Regions from separate parts of the Anoxybacillus sp. FSL W8-0104 genome, predicted to be linked through region 1. Evidence: a T-box and tRNA genes for the amino acid it is inferred to sense, from the RefSeq annotation. Region 1 holds a T-box; the other holds one or more tRNA genes.

The links. A T-box is a leader RNA that pairs with one kind of tRNA and senses whether it is charged. The one in region 1 lies ahead of NST18_RS10590 (valine--tRNA ligase), so its partner is inferred to be a tRNA-Val.
Region 2: it has a tRNA-Val gene. The T-box ahead of NST18_RS10590 (valine--tRNA ligase) is inferred to sense a tRNA for this amino acid. The anticodon was not compared.

What each region holds. Positions count from the first base shown of each region.
Region 1 is NZ_JBBOQU010000001.1:1,997,377-2,007,500, forward strand. Features, by position in the region: gene NST18_RS10580 (VWA domain-containing protein) at 1-473, opposite strand, end outside; gene NST18_RS10585 (bifunctional folylpolyglutamate synthase/dihydrofolate synthase) at 532-1,836, opposite strand; gene NST18_RS10590 (valine--tRNA ligase) at 1,903-4,527, opposite strand; T-box leader at 4,569-4,791, opposite strand; gene NST18_RS10595 (hypothetical protein) at 4,927-5,118, shown strand; gene NST18_RS10600 (aminoglycoside phosphotransferase) at 5,103-5,999, opposite strand; gene spoVID (stage VI sporulation protein D) at 6,015-7,034, opposite strand; gene hemL (glutamate-1-semialdehyde 2,1-aminomutase) at 7,122-8,417, opposite strand; gene hemB (porphobilinogen synthase) at 8,417-9,391, opposite strand; gene NST18_RS10620 (uroporphyrinogen-III synthase) at 9,394-10,124, opposite strand, start outside.
Region 2 is NZ_JBBOQU010000001.1:152,670-162,793, forward strand. Features, by position in the region: rRNA gene NST18_RS00830 (23S ribosomal RNA) at 1-771, shown strand, start outside; rRNA gene rrf (5S ribosomal RNA) at 889-1,005, shown strand; tRNA gene NST18_RS00840 (tRNA-Asn) at 1,037-1,111, shown strand; tRNA gene NST18_RS00845 (tRNA-Thr) at 1,114-1,186, shown strand; tRNA gene NST18_RS00850 (tRNA-Glu) at 1,202-1,273, shown strand; tRNA gene NST18_RS00855 (tRNA-Val) at 1,284-1,359, shown strand; tRNA gene NST18_RS00860 (tRNA-Thr) at 1,419-1,494, shown strand; tRNA gene NST18_RS00865 (tRNA-Tyr) at 1,500-1,584, shown strand; tRNA gene NST18_RS00870 (tRNA-Gln) at 1,730-1,804, shown strand; tRNA gene NST18_RS00875 (tRNA-Lys) at 1,815-1,887, shown strand; tRNA gene NST18_RS00880 (tRNA-Gly) at 1,894-1,968, shown strand; tRNA gene NST18_RS00885 (tRNA-Ala) at 1,970-2,042, shown strand; gene rocF (arginase) at 2,177-3,073, shown strand; gene NST18_RS00895 (ISLre2 family transposase) at 3,277-4,626, shown strand; gene sigW (RNA polymerase sigma factor SigW) at 4,845-5,408, shown strand; gene NST18_RS00905 (anti-sigma factor family protein) at 5,426-6,040, shown strand; gene cdaA (diadenylate cyclase CdaA) at 6,104-6,925, shown strand; gene NST18_RS00915 (CdaR family protein) at 6,918-8,150, shown strand; gene glmM (phosphoglucosamine mutase) at 8,170-9,516, shown strand; gene glmS (glutamine--fructose-6-phosphate transaminase (isomerizing)) at 9,907-10,124, shown strand, end outside.

The DNA.
Region 1 (10,124 bases):
CCATTGGCTGTTTTTAAAATAGTCTCTAAGTGGGATGAAACATTATACACACCCGATGGAAATGGAACAACTCGATCATACTTAACACCATCTGAGAAGGGGACTAGAGCAAATCGGTCACTTGGATTAGCATTTGCCTTGAAATAATGTATAGACGAAGCTAATGCCTGTTTAGCACTTTGAAATTTCATAGGATCCGTTCCCAATTCATCCATTGAGCCGGAGATGTCAAAAACAAACACGACATCAATCGGCGGGCGAACGATGTTATCAATTTTTCCTTTTGGAGTAATGGTTATATCCAGCCGTCCCTTAGCATCCTCATTAGGAGGCTTTGCATATTCATTTTGGGACGGAACAACTGTGAAATCTAATGACGGAGATGTCTGAGCGTGACCCAGTACAGGAAAATAACAGCTGAAGAGGATAACAAAAGAGAAAACAAAAAAGAAATGTAGCAAGCTTCTCCTCACCTACCTCTCCCCCTTTCAAAAATCCTACTTTTTATCTATTATACCAACAATCTCTCGTTTAGTTATATTTATTTTTTATAAAATTTCGCACATTTGAGATGAAATAAAGTGAACCTGTAATTAAAATGATGTCATCAGTTGCGATTTGTTTTCGCTTTTCTTTCAGCCATTGTTTCCAGTCAGTTGCGCATTGAACGTTTCGATGCGTCGCTTGTTCAGCTAGTTGCTCAGCAGAAAGGGCACGCGGAAAATCAAATGTTGTAAACGTCATCGTCTCGGCAATCGTTTCTAACTTTCGAATCATCGCAGCAACCGGTTTATCCCCTAACGCTGTAAACAGTACGTGTACACCGCGATTCGGATAATGAGCGTTTATTGTCGCAACGAGGCTATCAATTCCCTCTTCGTTATGCGCCCCATCAATAATGATAAGTGGACGTTCATCCATTTTTTCAAATCGCCCGAGCCATGCTGCTTTTCGAATGCCGTTGTACATATGTTCACGCTCAATCAGAAACGAATAATACGTACGTAAATAGTCGGCAACCATCAGCGCAAGCGCTGCGTTTTTCACTTGATGTGCACCGAGCATCGTTATTGTCACATCGTCATATGAAGCGAAAGGTGTTTGTAATGAAAAACGTTCTCCATCGGTTGTTGGTTCATGAGCGAAAATGGTAAAATCGCGATCGAGCACATATGCTTTTGAGCGTACCGATGTCGCTTTCTCTTTTATTACTTGTAGAGCCTCCCGCTGATCAATCGCTGTCATAACAGGGATGCCTGCTTTAATAATTCCCGCTTTTTCAAACGCAATTTGTTCAAGTGTATTCCCTAATATATGTATATGGTCGTAACCGACATTTGTAATCACCGATAAAAGCGGATAAATAACGTTCGTTGAATCTAAGCGTCCGCCAAGTCCTACTTCAAAAATGACGACGTCTTGCACGTTCATTTTGCCAAAATAATAAAGTGCCATGGCGGTAATAACTTCAAACTCTGTCGGCCCGCCTAATTCCGTTTGTTCTAACTCTTCCGCTAAAGGCTGAATGACTTGGACAAGGCGAATGAGATCGACGTCGCTAATCGGTTGGCCGTTGATGCTTATTCGCTCGTTAAATTGCTCCACATACGGCGATGTAAAAGTTCCGACACGATAGCCTGCTTCTTGTAAAATGTGACGTAAAAAGCAAACGGTCGATCCTTTTCCGTTCGTCCCACCAACATGAATCGCCTTGATGCGACGCTCTGGATGATCGAGCTTCTCCATCATCCATTCCATTCGTTTAAGTCCCGGCTTCACACCTAACGTTAAGCGACTATGAATCCAATCGACTGCTTCTTTATATGTACGAACCATGAAAAAAAATCCCCCTTTTACTAAAGTGAAAGACGAATCCAAAATGGATTCGTCTTCATCATAAAACTATTGTTTTAATTGTGCAAGACGGGCGCGGACCGCTTCACGCTTTTCGAGATAATCTCGTTCTTTTTTCCGTTCCTCTTCAACTACGTGCGCTGGCGCTTTCGCTAAAAATCCTTCATTACTTAGTTTCTTTTGCACGCGCTCGACTTCTTGATCGAGTTTCTGTAACTCTTTTTCGAGACGTTTCACTTCTTCTTCAATATTAATTAACCCTTCGAGCGGCAAGCTTAGTTCTGCCCCTGTCACAACAGCGGTCATCGCTTTCTCGACCGTTGGAATCGTCGTGTCGATGACAAGCTCGCTAGGATTACAGAAGCGCTCGATATATGAGCGGTTTTTCTGAAGCGTATTCGCAATTTGCTCGTCTTTCGCTTTAATATGCAGCGTAATTGGCTTGCTTAGCGGCGTATTCACTTCTGCGCGAATGTTACGCACCGCACGAATAATATCGACGAGCAAGCGCATTTGTTCGGCCGCTTCATGACTGCTTAGTTCAGAACGGACTTGTGGCCACGAAGCAACTGTAATTGACTCTCCTTCATGAGGAAGTTGTTGCCAAATTTCTTCCGTCACAAACGGCATAAACGGATGAAGGAGACGCATCGTTTGATCAAGCACATAAGCAAGAACAGAGCGCGTCGTTTTCTTCGCTTGTTCATCTTCGCCGTATAGCGGCAATTTCGCCATTTCAATATACCAATCGCATAAGTCGTCCCAAATGAAGTTATATAATACGCGACCGACTTCACCAAACTCGTATTTATCGGCAAGTTTTGTTACCGTCTCAATCGTTTCATTTAAACGTGTTAAAATCCAATGATCGGCAACCGATTTTTCACCATGTAAATCAATGTCTTCATACGTGAATCCTTCCATGTTCATGAGCGCAAAGCGAGAAGCATTCCAAATTTTATTGACGAAGTTCCATGTCGCTTCAACTTTTTCTGTGCTAAAGCGCAAGTCTTGACCAGGTGCACTTCCTGTCGCTAAAAAGTAACGAAGCGAGTCGGCACCGTACTGATCGATCACATCCATCGGATCAACGCCGTTACCGAGCGATTTGCTCATTTTTCGTCCTTGTGCATCGCGTACTAGTCCGTGAATAAGCACATCTTTAAACGGACGTTTTCCTGTAAACTCAAGCGCTTGGAAAATCATGCGCGATACCCAGAAGAAAATGATGTCATATCCTGTTACAAGCACATCCGTTGGATAATAACGGTTATAGTCTGCCGATGTTTCATCCGGCCAGCCCATCGTTGAAAACGGCCAAAGCGCAGAACTAAACCATGTATCTAATACATCTGGATCTTGTTCCCAATTTTCGATATCAGCTGGTGGCTCATGATCGACATACACTTCGCCTGTTTCTTTATGATACCATGCTGGAATACGATGCCCCCACCAAAGCTGACGAGAAATGCACCAATCGCGAATATTTTCCATCCAATGTAAGTACGTTTTTTCAAATCGCTCTGGAACGAAATTCACTTTTCCTTCTGTTTTTTGTAGTTCAATCGCAGCTTCAGCAAGCGGCTTCATTTTGACGAACCATTGCGTCGATAAATACGGTTCTACAACAGCACCACTACGTTCACTATGACCAACCGAATGCATATGTTCCTCGATTTTAAACAGCACGCCTTGTTCTTGTAAGTCTCTCACAATTTGCTTACGGCATTCGAAGCGATCGAGCCCTTTATATTGAAGAGCGTTGTCGTTCATCGTACCGTCTTCGTTCATGACGAGAATGCGAGGCAAGTTGTGACGGTTTCCGATTTCAAAGTCGTTTGGATCGTGTGCTGGCGTAATTTTTACTGCCCCAGAACCGAACGACATGTCAACGTACTCATCACCAATAATCGGAATTTCGCGACCGACGATCGGTAAAATGACTGTTTTTCCGATAAGATGTTTGTAGCGTTCGTCTTCTGGATGAACGGCAACGGCTGTATCGCCAAGCATCGTTTCTGGACGTGTCGTTGCCACTTCGATATAACCTGAGCCGTCCGCAAGCGGATAGCGTATATGATATAGCGCACCTTGCACATCTTTATATACGACTTCAATGTCCGATAATGCTGTTTTTGTCACCGGATCCCAGTTAATAATATATTCGCCGCGATAAATCAGTCCTTTTTTATATAGCGAAACGAACACTTCACGCACCGCTTTAGATAGTCCTTCATCAAGCGTAAAGCGCTCTCGCGTATAATCGAGTCCGAGCCCAAGCTTTGCCCACTGGGAGCGAATATGCCCAGCATACTCTTCTTTCCATTTCCACGTTTCTTCAACGAACTTTTCACGTCCTAAGTCGTAACGTGTTTTTCCTTCGTTGCGCAGCTTTTCTTCTACTTTTGCTTGCGTAGCAATACCCGCATGATCCATGCCCGGAAGCCATAACACGTCGTACCCTTGCATGCGCTTCATGCGCGTAATAATGTCTTGTAACGTCGTATCCCACGCATGTCCTAAATGAAGTTTCCCTGTCACATTTGGGGGTGGAATGACGATCGTAAATGGTTTCTTCCTTTCGTCACTTGTTGCTTCAAAAAATTTTCCTTTTAGCCACCATTCATAACGGTTTGCCTCAACAGCACGGTGGTCGTACTTCGGCGGTAACATACAAATCCCTCCTTCGCTAAAATAAAAAACTCCTTTCATCCGAAAAGGACGAAAGGAGACTCTTTCGCGGTACCACCTTTTTTCTTAAGCAACGCTTAAGCACTCAAATCGATAACGGCGATGCACCGGCCTCTTCTACTTTCGTTCGAAGAAGCAGCTCCAGGGCGACCTTCCGACGACCACGAACCTAGGAAATCTCGCAGCTACTGATTTCCCTCTCTGCTAGGCGGGTTGCGCCGTACTCTTCCCTATCTTCGCTTTTTTCTATTCATACATAATACTATATAAAAATCATATGAATCGTCAATAAGGTTTGCCACATTTTCACTTCTTTATACATATGGTAAAAAAGAAAAGCTCCAATATGTGGAGCTAATCATTTGAAAAGGAGGTGAGCATATGCGTAAGCGTTACAATCCGTACGCCTGGCCACCGTGGCTACGAAAACTTCGCTTTATTGCTGAACAATGCATCATCCCGATTACCGTCGTTCAGGCGATTCGTACCATTTTATTTCCAACAACCATTGATGTCATTTTACTCGCCATTTTTATTTTGCTTTCCTTCGCTTTACATTACGATTGGATTTGATGTTGTTGCTTTTCTTCTTCCCATTTTCCAATGACATATTCAATATTTTTCATTTGCCAATATGCCCGTTGCCAAGCAGCGGTCAGTTGCCGGTCATGACGTTGTTGTTCGTACCGATGAATGAGACGAACAAACCGATGTGGATCAACAAGTAAATGAAAAAACAATAACCGTTCATCTTCTTCAAGCGCCAATGTTTGTTCATATTGTGCAAGCCACTGTACCGCTTCATCACACGTCAACGGATACGTATACAAATATTGGCGGAAAAAGAAAAGCAAATCATGAAATGGTGGAGCCCAGCGCGCCCGTTCGAAACTAATAAAATACGCAGTGCCATCTTCTCGTTCCACATAATGTTGAAACGATGGTCGACCGTGAATATAACAAATACGCACCGTCTTTTTTTCACGCATGCGCTCGCGCCATTCATTTAACGTATGTTCAGAAAACGAGATGGCGCGCATAATATCGAGAAAATGAGTGCAACATTGCAGTTGAAACGGCGACATATACCATTGTTTTTCACATTGTTCAATATGATGAGTTAATGTTTGTTTTGCCTTTTCAAGTGAGCTTTTTCGTTCCTCATAATAAGATTCGATTTCCGTTTCAGTCGTTTGTATTTCTTTTAACGAATGTTTATGCCATCGCGCTAAATCGTGAAAAAATGACGATGTTGGATCCGTTTTTTCTTTTAGCCAAGGCATCATATAATACCATTGCCCATCTCGCTTTTTCGCTTCATAAATCGGAATAGCAAGCGGAATGCGTAAGCGGTAAGCTTGCTCAATCACCTGCCAATAAGCAAATGAATCGATGCGTTTAATCGCGTATGTTCCATTTATCGTTTCCCATTTTTGCACGCTCGCTTGTTTCATCACCATGCCGCCCTTTTATACTTTACTTGGCGTTGGAATGTATAGTAACTGCCCCTCGTGTATATCCGCACCGCTTTCTAAATGATTTGTACGCAACAACTGTTGAACAGATACGTCGTATCGCTCGGCGATCTTGTCCAACGAATCGCCCTGTTGGACAATACAAATTTTCAAACGAGCAAATGCCTGTTCTTCATTTTTACCAAATAGTTTTGTTAAATATAACGCATTTTCATTCCGCTTTTCGTTCGTCTCCCTTCCTTTTAGTTCAAGTTGAAAAGACGTTTCTTCTCGCTTGCTCTCCTGTTCTTCTTCATATCCCTTTTGAGTATCAACCTGTTCTTCTTCATGCTCTCCTTGAACATCAATCCGTTCTTCTTTATGTTCGTCATTATCAGCTACCTGTTCTTCTTCATGCTCCCCTTGAACATCAATCCGTTCTTCTTTATGTTCGTCATTATCAGCTACCTGTTCTTCATGGAGCATATAAAATGTCGGTACATTGACGATTGTTTCTCGTTCTTCTTGTTCTTCTTTTTCTTCTTCATATACTTCTTGATGGGCAACAGCTTCAAACGGTTCAAAGTCGTCTACGTTGTACGCATCCCACTCTTCTTCGTCTTCTCGATCATCATCCATTTGAATACCGTGAATGGCCACTTCAGCAATAAGAAGTAATTCGTTTTTCCGTAAGTCATAATCAAATGATTCGATCAGCACATACACTTGTTCAAGATCATCGACTCGCTCTTTTGGAACAGTTACGTCAATTGGAAATTGATGTAAAAATTCACCCGTTTCCTCATCACGCATACGCACTTGTTCAATGTATCGCCCGAGTTCAAATGTTTCAACATCTTCTCCATCTTCTTCATGTTTTGTATATTCTCCAGATAGTTCTAGCACACCGCGAATATACACGTAATCTTCTTGTTCCTCGATTGTAATTGTCGGTTGTAGCGAAATCGATAATAACTGATCAACGTGATGCTCACGTCGAAACGCAATCGCTTCTTCAATTGAAAAACGCAACATGCTCATCTCTCCTTCAACGTCCAAGTCATTTCACATTACTATGGTTATGAGAAGAAAAAAAGAAGTATGCATAAAAAAAGCGATGCCCTAGAGGCAATCGCTAATTTTTGCAAACGCACGTCGCGCTGCTTCAATTGTTTTTTCAATATCTTCATCTGTATGCGCAGTGGACAAAAACATGCCTTCAAATTGCGATGGTGGCAAGAAAATGCCTTCATTCGCCATTTCTTGATAATAACGAGCAAATAAGTCTAAATTGGACGTTTTTGCTGTTTCGTAGTTTGTGACGCGCTCATTCGTAAAGAACATGCCGATCATCGAGCCGGCTTGGTTAATCGTATGTGGAATATCATACGCTTTTGCTGCTTCGCTTAACCCTTCTGCTAAACGATTCGCTTTTTTCTTAAACTGCTCATACGTTTCTGGCATCAGTTGTCGGAGCGTTTCATAGCCAGCTGTCATCGCCATCGGATTTCCTGATAACGTACCGGCTTGATAAATCGGACCACTCGGTGCAATTTTCTCCATAATATCAGCCCGACCACCGTATGCCCCGACTGGTAGTCCACCACCGATGACTTTTCCAAGGCACGTCAAGTCTGGCTTGACACCGTAATAACCTTGACCGCTATAATAGTCGACACGGAAACCTGTCATCACTTCATCAAAAATAAGAAGGGCACCGTATTCGTTCGTCACATCGCGCAAACCTTGCAAGAAACCTTGTTCTGGCGGAACGACCCCCATATTTCCAGCAACAGGTTCGACAATAACCGCCGCGATATCTTCACCGAACTTTTCAAACGCGTAACGTACGCTTTGTAAATCGTTGTACGGTACAGTAATTGTATGTTGAGCAACCGTTTCTGGCACCCCTGGGCTATCTGGCAAACCGAGTGTCGCTACACCTGACCCCGCTTTAATTAAAAGCGAATCGCCATGTCCGTGATAGCATCCTTCAAATTTGACGATTTTATTTCGTCCTGTATAGCCGCGTGCTAAACGAAGGGCGCTCATTGTCGCTTCTGTTCCCGAGCTAACCATACGAATGATTTCAATAGACGGCATGCGCTCCATGACGAGTTTGGCGAGTTCGTTTTCAATTAACGTTGGAGCACCGAAACTTGTTCCTGTTTCCGCTACTCGTTTTAATGCTTCAACAACTTGATCGTTCGCATGACCTAAAATAAGCGGTCCCCAAGATAACACATAGTCAATATATTCATTGCCGTCAACGTCGTAAATTTTTGAACCTTTTCCGCGCTCCATAAAAATCGGATCCATTTTTACCGCCTTAAATGCGCGCACTGGGCTGTTTACACCGCCAGGCATAAGCTTAACTGCCTCAGCATATGCCGCTTTGGAACGTTCATAACTACGCATCATTTCCCCTCCTTTAGCCATCGAGCAACATCTTTTGCAAAATACGTTAAAATTAAGTCGGCGCCTGCGCGCTTCATGCTTGTTAACATTTCAAGCACAACTGCTTTTTCATCAATCCATCCGTTTTGCGCAGCTGCTTTTACCATCGCATATTCTCCGCTTACGTTATAAGCGACAATCGGCAAATGAAAATGATTTTTGAGGTCGCGAATAATATCTAAATACGATAGCGCCGGTTTAACCATTAAAAAGTCAGCACCTTGCTCCACATCTGCTTCTGCTTCACGAAACGCTTCTAGCCGATTAGCAGGATCCATTTGGTACGTTTTACGGTCGCCAAACTGCGGCGCGCTATGGGCTGCATCGCGAAATGGACCGTAAAATGCTGATGCGTATTTTACGGCATAGGACATAATTGGCACATATGTAAATCCCTCTTCATCTAGCGCTTGGCGAATCGCTGCGACAAACCCGTCCATCATGTTAGATGGCGCGATGATGTCCGCCCCCGCTTTCGCTTGACTGACTGCTGTTTTTGCCAATAATTCAAGCGTATCGTCGTTGACAATCGTTCCGTTTTCTACGATACCACAATGTCCATGGCTCGTATAATGGCATAAACATGTGTCGGCAATCACGACAAGTTCCGGAAATGCGTCTTTGATCGCGCGAATAGCACGTTGAACGACACCGTGCTCACAATACGCTTGCGAAGCGATTTCGTTTTTCTCGTTTGGTACACCAAATACGATAATCGACCGTACACCTAATTGAACAGCCTCTTTTACATCTTCAAGCGCATAGTCAAGCGACTGCTGATACACCCCCGGCATGGAAGGTACTTCGTTTTTTATGTTTTCTCCTTCAATCACAAAAATCGGATAAATGAAATCTTCCATATGAAGATGTGTTTCACGCACCATAGCTCGTAAATTTGCTGTTTGGCGCAAACGACGATGACGTGCAAATTGCATATTTACTCACCTCTTATCTTCAAATATTGATTAATCTCTTCAACCATTGCATCAATTGTATATGTATGTGGACAAACGTGAACAGGAATGCCTAAATCAAGAGCTGTTTGTTTCGTGATTGGACCGATGCATGCGATCGTAACAAAAGACAAATTGATGTCTTCCCCTGCGATCGCGTGCGCAAAACTATGTACCGTCGATGAACTTGTAAACGTAACGACATCAATCATTCGTTGTTGAAGGAGCGCAATGAGTTGTGGCTTCGCTTCTTCATTCATCGTCGTTTCGTATACGATCCAATCTGTCACGTCTGCGATGCTGCTTAATTGCTCTCGCAACGTATCGCGCGCTAAGTTTCCTTTCACAAGCAACACGCGCGCATGCGTAGAAAGTAACGGTTTTAACGCTTCAACTAAACTTTCAGCGACAAATTCATTTGGAATGAGGTCGACAACAACGTTTCGTTTTTGCAATGCTTTCGCTGTTTTTTCCCCTACTGCAGCCACTTTCGGCCACGTTGGTGGTTTCATTTCGCTAATCAGCTCGAAAAAATATTTAACTCCGTTTTGGCTCGTAAATACAATCCAATCAAACGTATGCCATTTGTGTAATAAGTCTTGACCTACTTGTTTTGCCCGTTCAATGCGAATCAACGGCAATTCAACCGGAATCGCACCGTACCGTTCCAACGTTTGCGATAACGCTTTCGCTTGCGCTTTCTCACGCGTCACAA
Region 2 (10,124 bases), 1.8 Mb from region 1:
TGAGAAGCCTGGACGCCAGTCTAGGTGGAGTCGCCGTTGGGATACCACCCTTGTCGTACTGAGATTCTAACCCGCACCCCTGATCGGGGTGGGAGACAGTGTCAGGTGGGCAGTTTGACTGGGGCGGTCGCCTCCCAAAGCGTAACGGAGGCGCCCAAAGGTTCCCTCAGAATGGTTGGAAATCATTCGAAGAGTGTAAAGGCAGAAGGGAGCTTGACTGCGAGACCTACAAGTCGAGCAGGGACGAAAGTCGGGCTTAGTGATCCGGTGGTTCCGAATGGAAGGGCCATCGCTCAACGGATAAAAGCTACCCCGGGGATAACAGGCTTATCTCCCCCAAGAGTCCACATCGACGGGGAGGTTTGGCACCTCGATGTCGGCTCATCGCATCCTGGGGCTGTAGTCGGTCCCAAGGGTTGGGCTGTTCGCCCATTAAAGCGGTACGCGAGCTGGGTTCAGAACGTCGTGAGACAGTTCGGTCCCTATCCGTCGCGGGCGTAGGAAATTTGAGAGGAGCTGTCCTTAGTACGAGAGGACCGGGATGGACGCACCGCTGGTGTACCAGTTGTTCCGCCAGGAGCACAGCTGGGTAGCTATGTGCGGAAGGGATAAGCGCTGAAAGCATCTAAGCGTGAAGCCCCCCTCAAGATGAGATTTCCCATCGCGTCAAGCGAGTAAGATCCCTTGAAGATGACAAGGTAGATAGGTCCGAGGTGGAAGCGTGGCGACACGTGCAGCTGACGGATACTAATCGATCGAGGACTTAACTAAACACACAAGAAAAGCGTAGGCGACTACACAAAACCTGTTATCTAGTTTTGAAGGAATAAAAAATGCTTGACAACAAAAAATATTCCTTTATAATAACATTTGTCTAAAGCATGTTTGCTCGGTGACGATGGCGGAGAGGTCACACCCGTTCCCATCCCGAACACGGAAGTTAAGCTCTCCAGCGCCGATGGTAGTTGGCGGGACACCGCCTGCGAGAGTAGGACGTTGCCGGGCAAGATAATGCATAAATCACTTTTACGATTATTCCGCAGTAGCTCAGTGGTAGAGCACTCGGCTGTTAACCGAGCGGTCGTAGGTTCGAATCCTACCTGCGGAGCCAGTGCTTCCATAGCTCAGTTGGTAGAGCACTTCCATGGTAAGGAAGAGGTCACCGGTTCAAGCCCGGTTGGAAGCTTGTGTGTCGTATGTTGGCCCGTTGGTCAAGTGGTTAAGACACCGCCCTTTCACGGCGGTAACACGGGTTCGAATCCCGTACGGGTCATCCCTTTTACGGAGGATTAGCTCAGCTGGGAGAGCACTTGCCTTACAAGCAAGGGGTCGGCGGTTCGATCCCGTCATCCTCCACCATACGTTTTGATAAATGTGTAGGAAATTGGGTAGCATAATGTAGTCTAGGGAAAATGACTGCCGGCTTAGCTCAATTGGTAGAGCAACTGACTTGTAATCAGTAGGTTGCGGGTTCAAGTCCTGCAGCCGGCACCATTTGCGGAGGGGTAGCGAAGTGGCTAAACGCGGCGGACTGTAAATCCGCTCCCTTTGGGTTCGGCGGTTCGAATCCGTCCCCCTCCACCATTTGTTTTCACACAATGATTACATACATTTTTGTCATATCGATGTCGGATTATTTCGCGAATTTCCTTCAGAAATTCTCAAAATAATCCTGCGGTGTTAATTCATGAAGTAAATTCTGAGAAGTTAACTCATGAAGTTATATCGATGGGCTATAGCCAAGCGGTAAGGCAACGGACTTTGACTCCGTGATGCGCTGGTTCGAATCCAGCTAGCCCAGCCATTTGTATAATGAGCCATTAGCTCAGTAGGTAGAGCATCTGACTTTTAATCAGAGGGTCGGAGGTTCGAGTCCTCCATGGCTCACTGTTTGCGGAAGTAGTTCAGTGGTAGAACACCACCTTGCCAAGGTGGGGGTCGCGGGTTCGAGTCCCGTCTTCCGCTCCATGGGGCCTTAGCTCAGCTGGGAGAGCGCCTGCTTTGCACGCAGGAGGTCATCGGTTCGATCCCGATAGGCTCCATACTAAAACCTTAGGTATTACCTAAGGTTTTTTCTGTTTGTTATAGAATAAATATTCAAAAAGTTGTCGAGTTGAGCCAACTGTTTCTCCTCATGTACAATAAACATCAGATACAACAAGGGGAGGAGATCGAGATGGACATTTCGATTATTGGAGTGCCAATGGACTTAGGACAAACACGCCGTGGTGTTGATATGGGGCCAAGTGCCATTCGCTACGCTGGCGTAGTAGAGCGTTTAGAAAACTTAAATCATGATATTGAGGATTTAGGTGATATTCAAATTGGTCGCGCTGAGCGCGTTCAAGATGTGACAAATCCAAAATTACGAAACTTGAAAGCGGTTGCTGAGGCGAATGAAAAACTAGCCGCTACGGTGGATGAAGTTGTGGCCAAAGGTCGTTTCCCACTAGTGCTTGGTGGGGATCACAGCATTGCGATTGGGACACTTGCAGGAGTGGCTAGACATTATAAAAGTTTAGGCGTCATTTGGTACGATGCGCACGGAGATTTAAACACGGAGGAAACGTCTCCCTCGGGAAATATTCACGGTATGTCGCTTGCTGCAAGTTTAGGACTTGGTCATCCAGCTTTAACGATGATTGGTGGATATAGTCCAAAAGTGAAACCAGAAAATATTGTGATCATCGGTGCTCGTGCACTTGATGAAGGCGAAAAACAATTAATTAAAGAAAAAGGAATCAAAATATATACAATGCATGAGGTTGATCGTCTCGGTATGACAAAAGTAATGGAAGAGACGATTGCGTATTTAAAAGAACGAACAGACGGTGTACATTTGTCTCTTGACTTAGATGGGCTTGACCCACATGATGCACCTGGAGTTGGAACGCCGGTGATCGGTGGGCTCTCTTACCGTGAAAGTCATTTAGCGATGGAAATGCTAGCTGAAGCGCAAATCATCACTTCAGCTGAATTTGTTGAAGTGAATCCGATTTTAGATGAGCGCAATAAAACAGCTGCAACTGCTGTCGCTTTAATGGGATCGCTGTTCGGTGAGAAGCTTGTATGAGAGGTGGCATCATGCCACCTCTTCATTTTTTTAAAGTATGAACGTATGAGTAAAATGTTTGTGGGAGAAAAAAAGACAGGTTCCTGATTTGGTATAATAAGGAACCTGTCAGATATGTAAGCAAAATAGATGAAAAACGGGCTCTCCTCCTGGTAAGGTAGTAAGTGCGAAAAAAAATACAACCAAAGAAAGGAGTGGAGCCCATGCAGGATTATATCACAAACGGCTTGACATTAAAAGAGATCGAACAGTCTTTATTTAGACATATGCAAAAACAATATGGTCATCTCCTTCAACAGGTGTTGGAGGAGATCGACCGCACATTGGCAGAACAGCGGGACAAGAAACGATATGCGCTCAAAGATAAGCGGACGATCCGACTCCAAACGCTATTTGGAGAGGTGGAAGTGAAGCGAAACTACTACTTTGACCGTGAAAAAAAGGTGTATACGTCTTTACTCGATGTCTTTCTCCAGTTCGATGGGGCGCATGGAGTGAGTCCGCTATTAGAGGAGACAGCGATTCATCTCGCCGTGACGGGTTCTTCGTATCGACAGGCTGCGCAGTCGCTTGAAAAGCTGGTGGGGTATGCATGTATGAGTCACGAAACGATTCGCCAGTCCATCATCGAGGCAGAGGTGGAAGGGCACCGTGCGATGGAGAAAAAAGGGCGCGTGTTTTTTATCGAAGCAGACGGGTTGTACGTGAAACGTCAACGAAGCCGCATCAAAGGAAAAGAAGAAAAGATCATCACGATTCACCAAGGATGGGAGAAAAACGGGAAACGCGTATCCTTAGTGAATCGACGGTATATGGTTCATCAAACGAATGAACCGATTTGGGAAGCTGTAGAGAATTTTCTGATGAAGGAATACAGCTATGATCCGTTTGAGGATTGGGTGGTCATCAATGGAGATGGAGCCCCATGGATTACAGCGTGTCGAGAATATTTCGGGGACAGGGGGTACTTTCAGCTTGATCGGTTCCATGTGGCAAGAGAGATTCGTCAATTGTTCCGAGGTCATGCGAGATATCGGGTGATTCGAAAGAAGTTAGCATCATGGGATGAAGAAGGTGTGTTACGAGAACTCACAAGTGCCATCGGTACGTTAGAACATGAGGAGAAGGAAAAGCAACTCGAGGCGCTTGTTCGTCGAATCGAGGAGATGCCAGGATGTTTGCGTGACTATCGCGTATGGTTGAAGGAAAAAGGGATTGACACGACAAACATGAGGGCGATGGGGAGTGCGGAAGGAACGATGCATGTGTTTGCGAAACGAAGTAAAAACGGTCGAAGTTGGAGGGATGCAGGGATTGAAGCGATGTTGCGAGCGATCGTCGCGATAAAAGATACGTTACTCATTCGGACACGCGATGGAGTGATGTATGGCGCGGAAGAACGAGAAGAAACGAAACGAGAAACGATCGTGAAAAAGGCACTGAAGCGCGTGCAAACGCAAATGACAGAAGTGGTACGAGATAACATCCCATACCTTCGCCAATCTTCAGGGACACCGATTTACGAGGCATTGCAAGCATTGAAAGGTTTTTAAAACGAGAGAAAACGCACATACCTACAGGATGAGAGTAAGTAAAAGCGCTTACATATAACGATTTTATAAAACCATATATAACCAAAAAAATCGGTCGAGAAAAAAATCTCCCACAAAGTCTTGACTCAAACAGTATGAACATATTCGTTGCGATTTGTGGAACTTTGCTTTATGTTATTCGTATAAAATAGTAGCCCCCATGTGGAGGTAAATATTACATGGACATGTTTATTAGGCAACGTATTAAAGCAGTTAAAAAAGGAGATCAAAGTGCTTTTGCTGATATTGTTGAAATGTACAAAGATAAAATTTATCAACTATGCTATCGCATGTTAGGAAATCGTCATGAGGCGGAGGATGCGGCACAAGAAGCGTTTATTCGGGCGTATGTCAACATCCATACGTACGATCCAACTATGAAATTTTCTTCTTGGTTGTATCGCATTGCAACGAATTTATCGATCGATCGCATGCGTAAAAAAAAGCCTGATGTTTATTTAGATGCGGAAGTGTCAGGAACAGATGGGCTAACGATGTACTCTCAGCTTGCAGATAAGGGAACTTCTCCGGAAGATGCTTTAGAAAGCTTAGAGTTACAGAAAATGGTTCAAGAAGCGATTTTAAAATTGCCCGAAAAATATCGCACAGTCATCGTTTTAAAATATATTGACGAACTATCGTTACAAGAAATTAGTGACATTTTAAACTTACCGATTGGCACAGTAAAAACGCGCATTCATCGTGGTCGTGAAGCATTGCGTAAACATTTAGGCCATTTATGATAAAAGGAGTGAGACAGATGCCATGCTCTAAACAAATTGTTCAATGGATGCATGACTACTTAGATGGGGATATTCCAAAAGAGGAAGAACGACAATTGCGTAGCCATATTCAACAATGTGAAGCATGTCGCGAACATTTTTATGCATTGGAAAAAACAGTGGCGTTTGTCGAAAACGTTTCTCACTTCACCCCTTCAGACGATTTTATCAAAAAAGTGATGTACAACTTACCTCGTGAAAAACGACGTGTACGTTGGAAACGGTGGTTTACTCATCATCCGTTTTTAACGGCTGCATCACTATTTCTCCTATTAAGCACAAGTGGCTTGTGGGCCGTTTGGCAAGAAGACAATGAATTTTCGTTTTCTAAGCAAGAACATTTAATTGTTCAAAATCATACTATCATTGTGCCGAGAGGAAAAGTCGTGGAAGGTGATATTGTTGTCCGAAATGGTGATATTCAAATTGAAGGAGAAGTGCGTGGCAACGTTACTGTTATTAACGGTCATAAATATTTAGCTTCTGCTGGTGAAGTAACCGGACAAATTGAAGAAGTTAATGAAGTATTTGATTGGATTTGGTATAATGTAAAAAGAGTCGGTTACAATATCGCCAAAACATTAACGAAATAGCCATCCATATTGATGGCTTTTTTACATGTGAGAGCAATTAGAATGAGTGAAGGAAGTGTAAGAATGCCATTTGGAGAGCTCCCAACATTTGTGAATTACCTCATTAAGTTTGTAGACATTCTTGTCGTTTGGTTTGTCATTTATAAGCTTATTATGGTTGTACGCGGTACGAAAGCGGTGCAACTGCTAAAAGGGATTATTGTCATTATCCTTGTTCGCATTGTAAGTAGCTTTATTGGATTAAGCACATTGCAATGGTTGATGGATCAGGCGATTACATGGGGTTTTTTAGCTATCATCATTATTTTCCAGCCTGAGTTACGTCGAGCACTTGAACAGCTAGGGAGGGGAAAACTGTTTTCTCGGAGCACGACGCCTGAAGAGGAAGAGCAAACGCACATCATTGAAGCGATTGTGAAAGCGACAGAGTATATGGCAAAACGACGAATCGGGGCGTTAATTTCTATTGAACGAGAAACAGGAATGGGCGATTATATTGAAACCGGCATCCCATTACACGCACACGTTTCATCAGAATTGCTCATTAACATTTTTATTCCAAATACGCCACTTCACGATGGAGCTGTTATTGTTCAAAGAAATCAAATCGCTGCGGCATCTTGTTATTTGCCGCTGTCGGAAAGCCCGTTTATTTCTAAAGAACTTGGCACAAGGCATCGCGCTGCGTTAGGTATTAGTGAAGTGACAGACAGCATTACCGTCGTTGTGTCTGAGGAAACGGGAGCGGTTTCTGTCACGAAAAATGGGGAGCTTTACCGCGACTTAAAGTTAGATGTATTGCGAGAATTGCTGACGAAAGAGCTCGTTCAACCGAAGACAACTTCTTCATCTCGTTGGCAGTGGAGGGCGAAAAAAAGTGGATAAATGGATGAATAGCCCATGGTTTATACGCATTTTTTCTTTGTTGCTAGCGCTTATGATTTACGTTTCGGTGAATATTGAAACACAATCAAACAGCACGTCAAGAAATACGGTCGGTCAAACCGATGTCGAAACAGTGACGGACGTTCCCGTCGTCGCATATTACGATCAAGAAAACCTTGTTGTTTCTGGTATCCCACAATCGGTGAACGTCATGCTTGAGGGGCCGAAAAGCATCGTTACGCCAACGAAGCTGCAACGAGATTTTGAAGTATATGTTGATTTATCTAAACTGCCAATTGGTAAGCATACAGTTCCTTTGAAATACCGAAATATTTCTGAAAAGTTACGCGTTACTATTGATCCAGCGACAATTACTGTGACGATTGATGAGCGTGTGTCAAAAGATTTTTCTGTGGAAGTCGATTTTATTAATAAATCACAAATTGCAGACGGTTATTCACCGGAACAACCAATTGTGAAGCCAAATATTGTGAAAGTGACAGGGGCAAAAACGCTAATTGACAAAGTTGCGTTAGTAAAGGCACGTGTTGACTTAAAAGGAGTCGAAGAAACGATTGAGCGAGAGTCGAAAGTGACGGTGTATGACAAAGAAGGAAATGTGTTGCCTCTTGATGTGGAACCGTCTATTGTTGATATTACTGTGCCAATTAAAAGTCCAAGCAAAACAGTTCCATTAAAAATTGATCGAAAAGGAACGCTACGGGAAGGATTAAGCATTAGTAAAATGGAAGTGATTCCGAGCGAAGTTACAATTTTTGGACAAAAAGCAAAAATTGACGACATCGAATTTATTAGCGGCATTGAAGTCGATTTAAGCGATATTACAGGCAATACAACTTTACAAGTTGATGTGCCTGTACCAAAAGGAGTAAAAGCTGTAGATCCAGCAAAAGTTACAATTTTAATTGAAGTGGAGCAAGAAAAAGAGAGAACGTTTGGTCAAGTTCCAATTGAAGTGATTGGACTAAACGATGCATACAAGGCAGAATTTATCGATCCTGCCGATGGAAATATTGCGCTAACTGCTTTAGGAGCTCAAAGTGTACTGAATGCTATTCAGTTGAAAGATATTGAGGTATACTTAAACGTTAGTGAATTAGGTATTGGAGAACATGACGTACCAATTGAAGTCAATGGTCCTCAAAACGTTCGCTGGAGACTACCACAAAAAGAAGCAACGATTCGCATTACAAGAAACGAGTAATAATAGAAGGAGCGATAGCATGGGTAAGTATTTCGGAACAGACGGTGTTCGAGGGATTGCCAATAGCGAATTAACGCCAGAATTAGCTTTTAAAATTGGTCGTTTTGGTGGATATGTATTAACGAAAGATAAAGAACGTCCGAAAGTATTAATCGGACGCGATACACGCATTTCTGGTCATATGCTCGAAGGAGCGCTTGTTGCTGGATTGCTCTCCATCGGGGCAGAAGTGATGCGTCTAGGTGTCATTTCAACGCCGGGTGTAGCATATTTAACGAAAGTGCTAGGGGCGCAGGCGGGAGTGATGATCTCCGCCTCGCATAATCCTGTCCAAGACAACGGCATTAAATTTTTCGGACCGGATGGTTTTAAACTGTCCGACGAACAAGAACAGGAAATTGAAGCGCTTCTTGATAGCGAAGAAGATACATTACCTCGTCCAACAGGAAAAGATTTAGGACAAGTAAATGACTATTTTGAAGGTGGACAAAAGTATTTACAATACTTAAAACAGACAGTGGATGAAGATTTCTCAGGAATTCACGTTGCCCTTGATTGTGCCCACGGTGCGACATCGTCGTTGGCGACGCATTTATTTGCCGATTTGGATGCTGATGTGTCTACGATGGGGGCATCGCCGAATGGATTAAACATTAACGAAGGGGTTGGCTCTACTCATCCAGAGGCGCTAGCAGCGTTTGTGAAGGAAAAGGGAGCCGATGTTGGCTTAGCGTTTGATGGAGATGGCGACCGATTAATTGCAGTTGATGAAAATGGCCAAATCGTTGATGGGGATCAAATTATGTACATTTGCGCGAAATATTTAAATGAACAAGGGCGCTTAAAACATCAAACGGTCGTCTCGACAGTGATGAGCAACCTCGGTTTTTATAAAGCGCTCGAGGCGCAAGGAATAAAAAGTGTGCAAACAGCTGTAGGGGACCGTTATGTCGTCGAAGAAATGAAAAAGAACGGTTACAATTTAGGTGGAGAACAATCTGGGCATATTATTTTCCTTGATTACAACACGACAGGCGATGGCCTGTTGACAGCGTTACAGCTTGTCAATATTATGAAAGCGACGAAAAAACCGCTTTCTGAGCTAGCGGGGGAAATGAAAAAATATCCACAAAAATTAGTGAATGTAAAAGTGACAGATAAACAGGAAGCAATCGCAAACGAAGAAGTGCAACGTGTCATTCGCGAAGTGGAAGAAGAGATGGCTGGAAACGGCCGCATTCTCGTTCGCCCATCAGGGACGGAGCCGCTCGTTCGTGTGATGGCAGAGGCGCCGACAAATGAACTTTGCGATCAATACGTCGAGCGCATTGCGTCCGTTATTCGTGAGCGTTTTGGCGCACAATAATGGTTTCGGTAGACAATATGCATAAATGGAACGGTTTATTCCATTTATGCATATTTTGTTTATACAGGGGTAAGCGATACACATTGACGGTTGCCTCTTTGTTGTTGTAAACTATTGTTGTTTGACATCTTACATGAAAGGAGGATAGACGGAAACGATCGTATAAAAGCGCCTGGACTAAGCTTGGACGGAAAAAAGCTTAGTTGACGAGGAGGAGGTTTATCGAGTGTTCGGCGGATGCCTCCCGGCTGATGCGATGACAGCCGCAAGTTCTTTCTTAAAACAAAGAGGCGACTCTTTGCACAAAGGAAAGAGCGTTCATCGCAAGCAAGTCAATTATTTAAGGGGCAAGAGCCCCTTCTTGCCCCTAACATTAGGGAGGATTTTTTTATGTGCGGAATCGTTGGTTATATTGGTGAACAACCATCAAAAGAAATTTTATTGTACGGATTAGAAAAATTAGAATACCGTGGCTATGACTCGGCAGGGATTGCGTTATTAAATGAAAAAGGTATACATGTATTTAAGGAAAAAGGACGGATTGCCGATTTGCGTGCCGCCGTTGCAGAAGATGTAGATGCACCGCTTGGCATCGGTCATACGCGTTG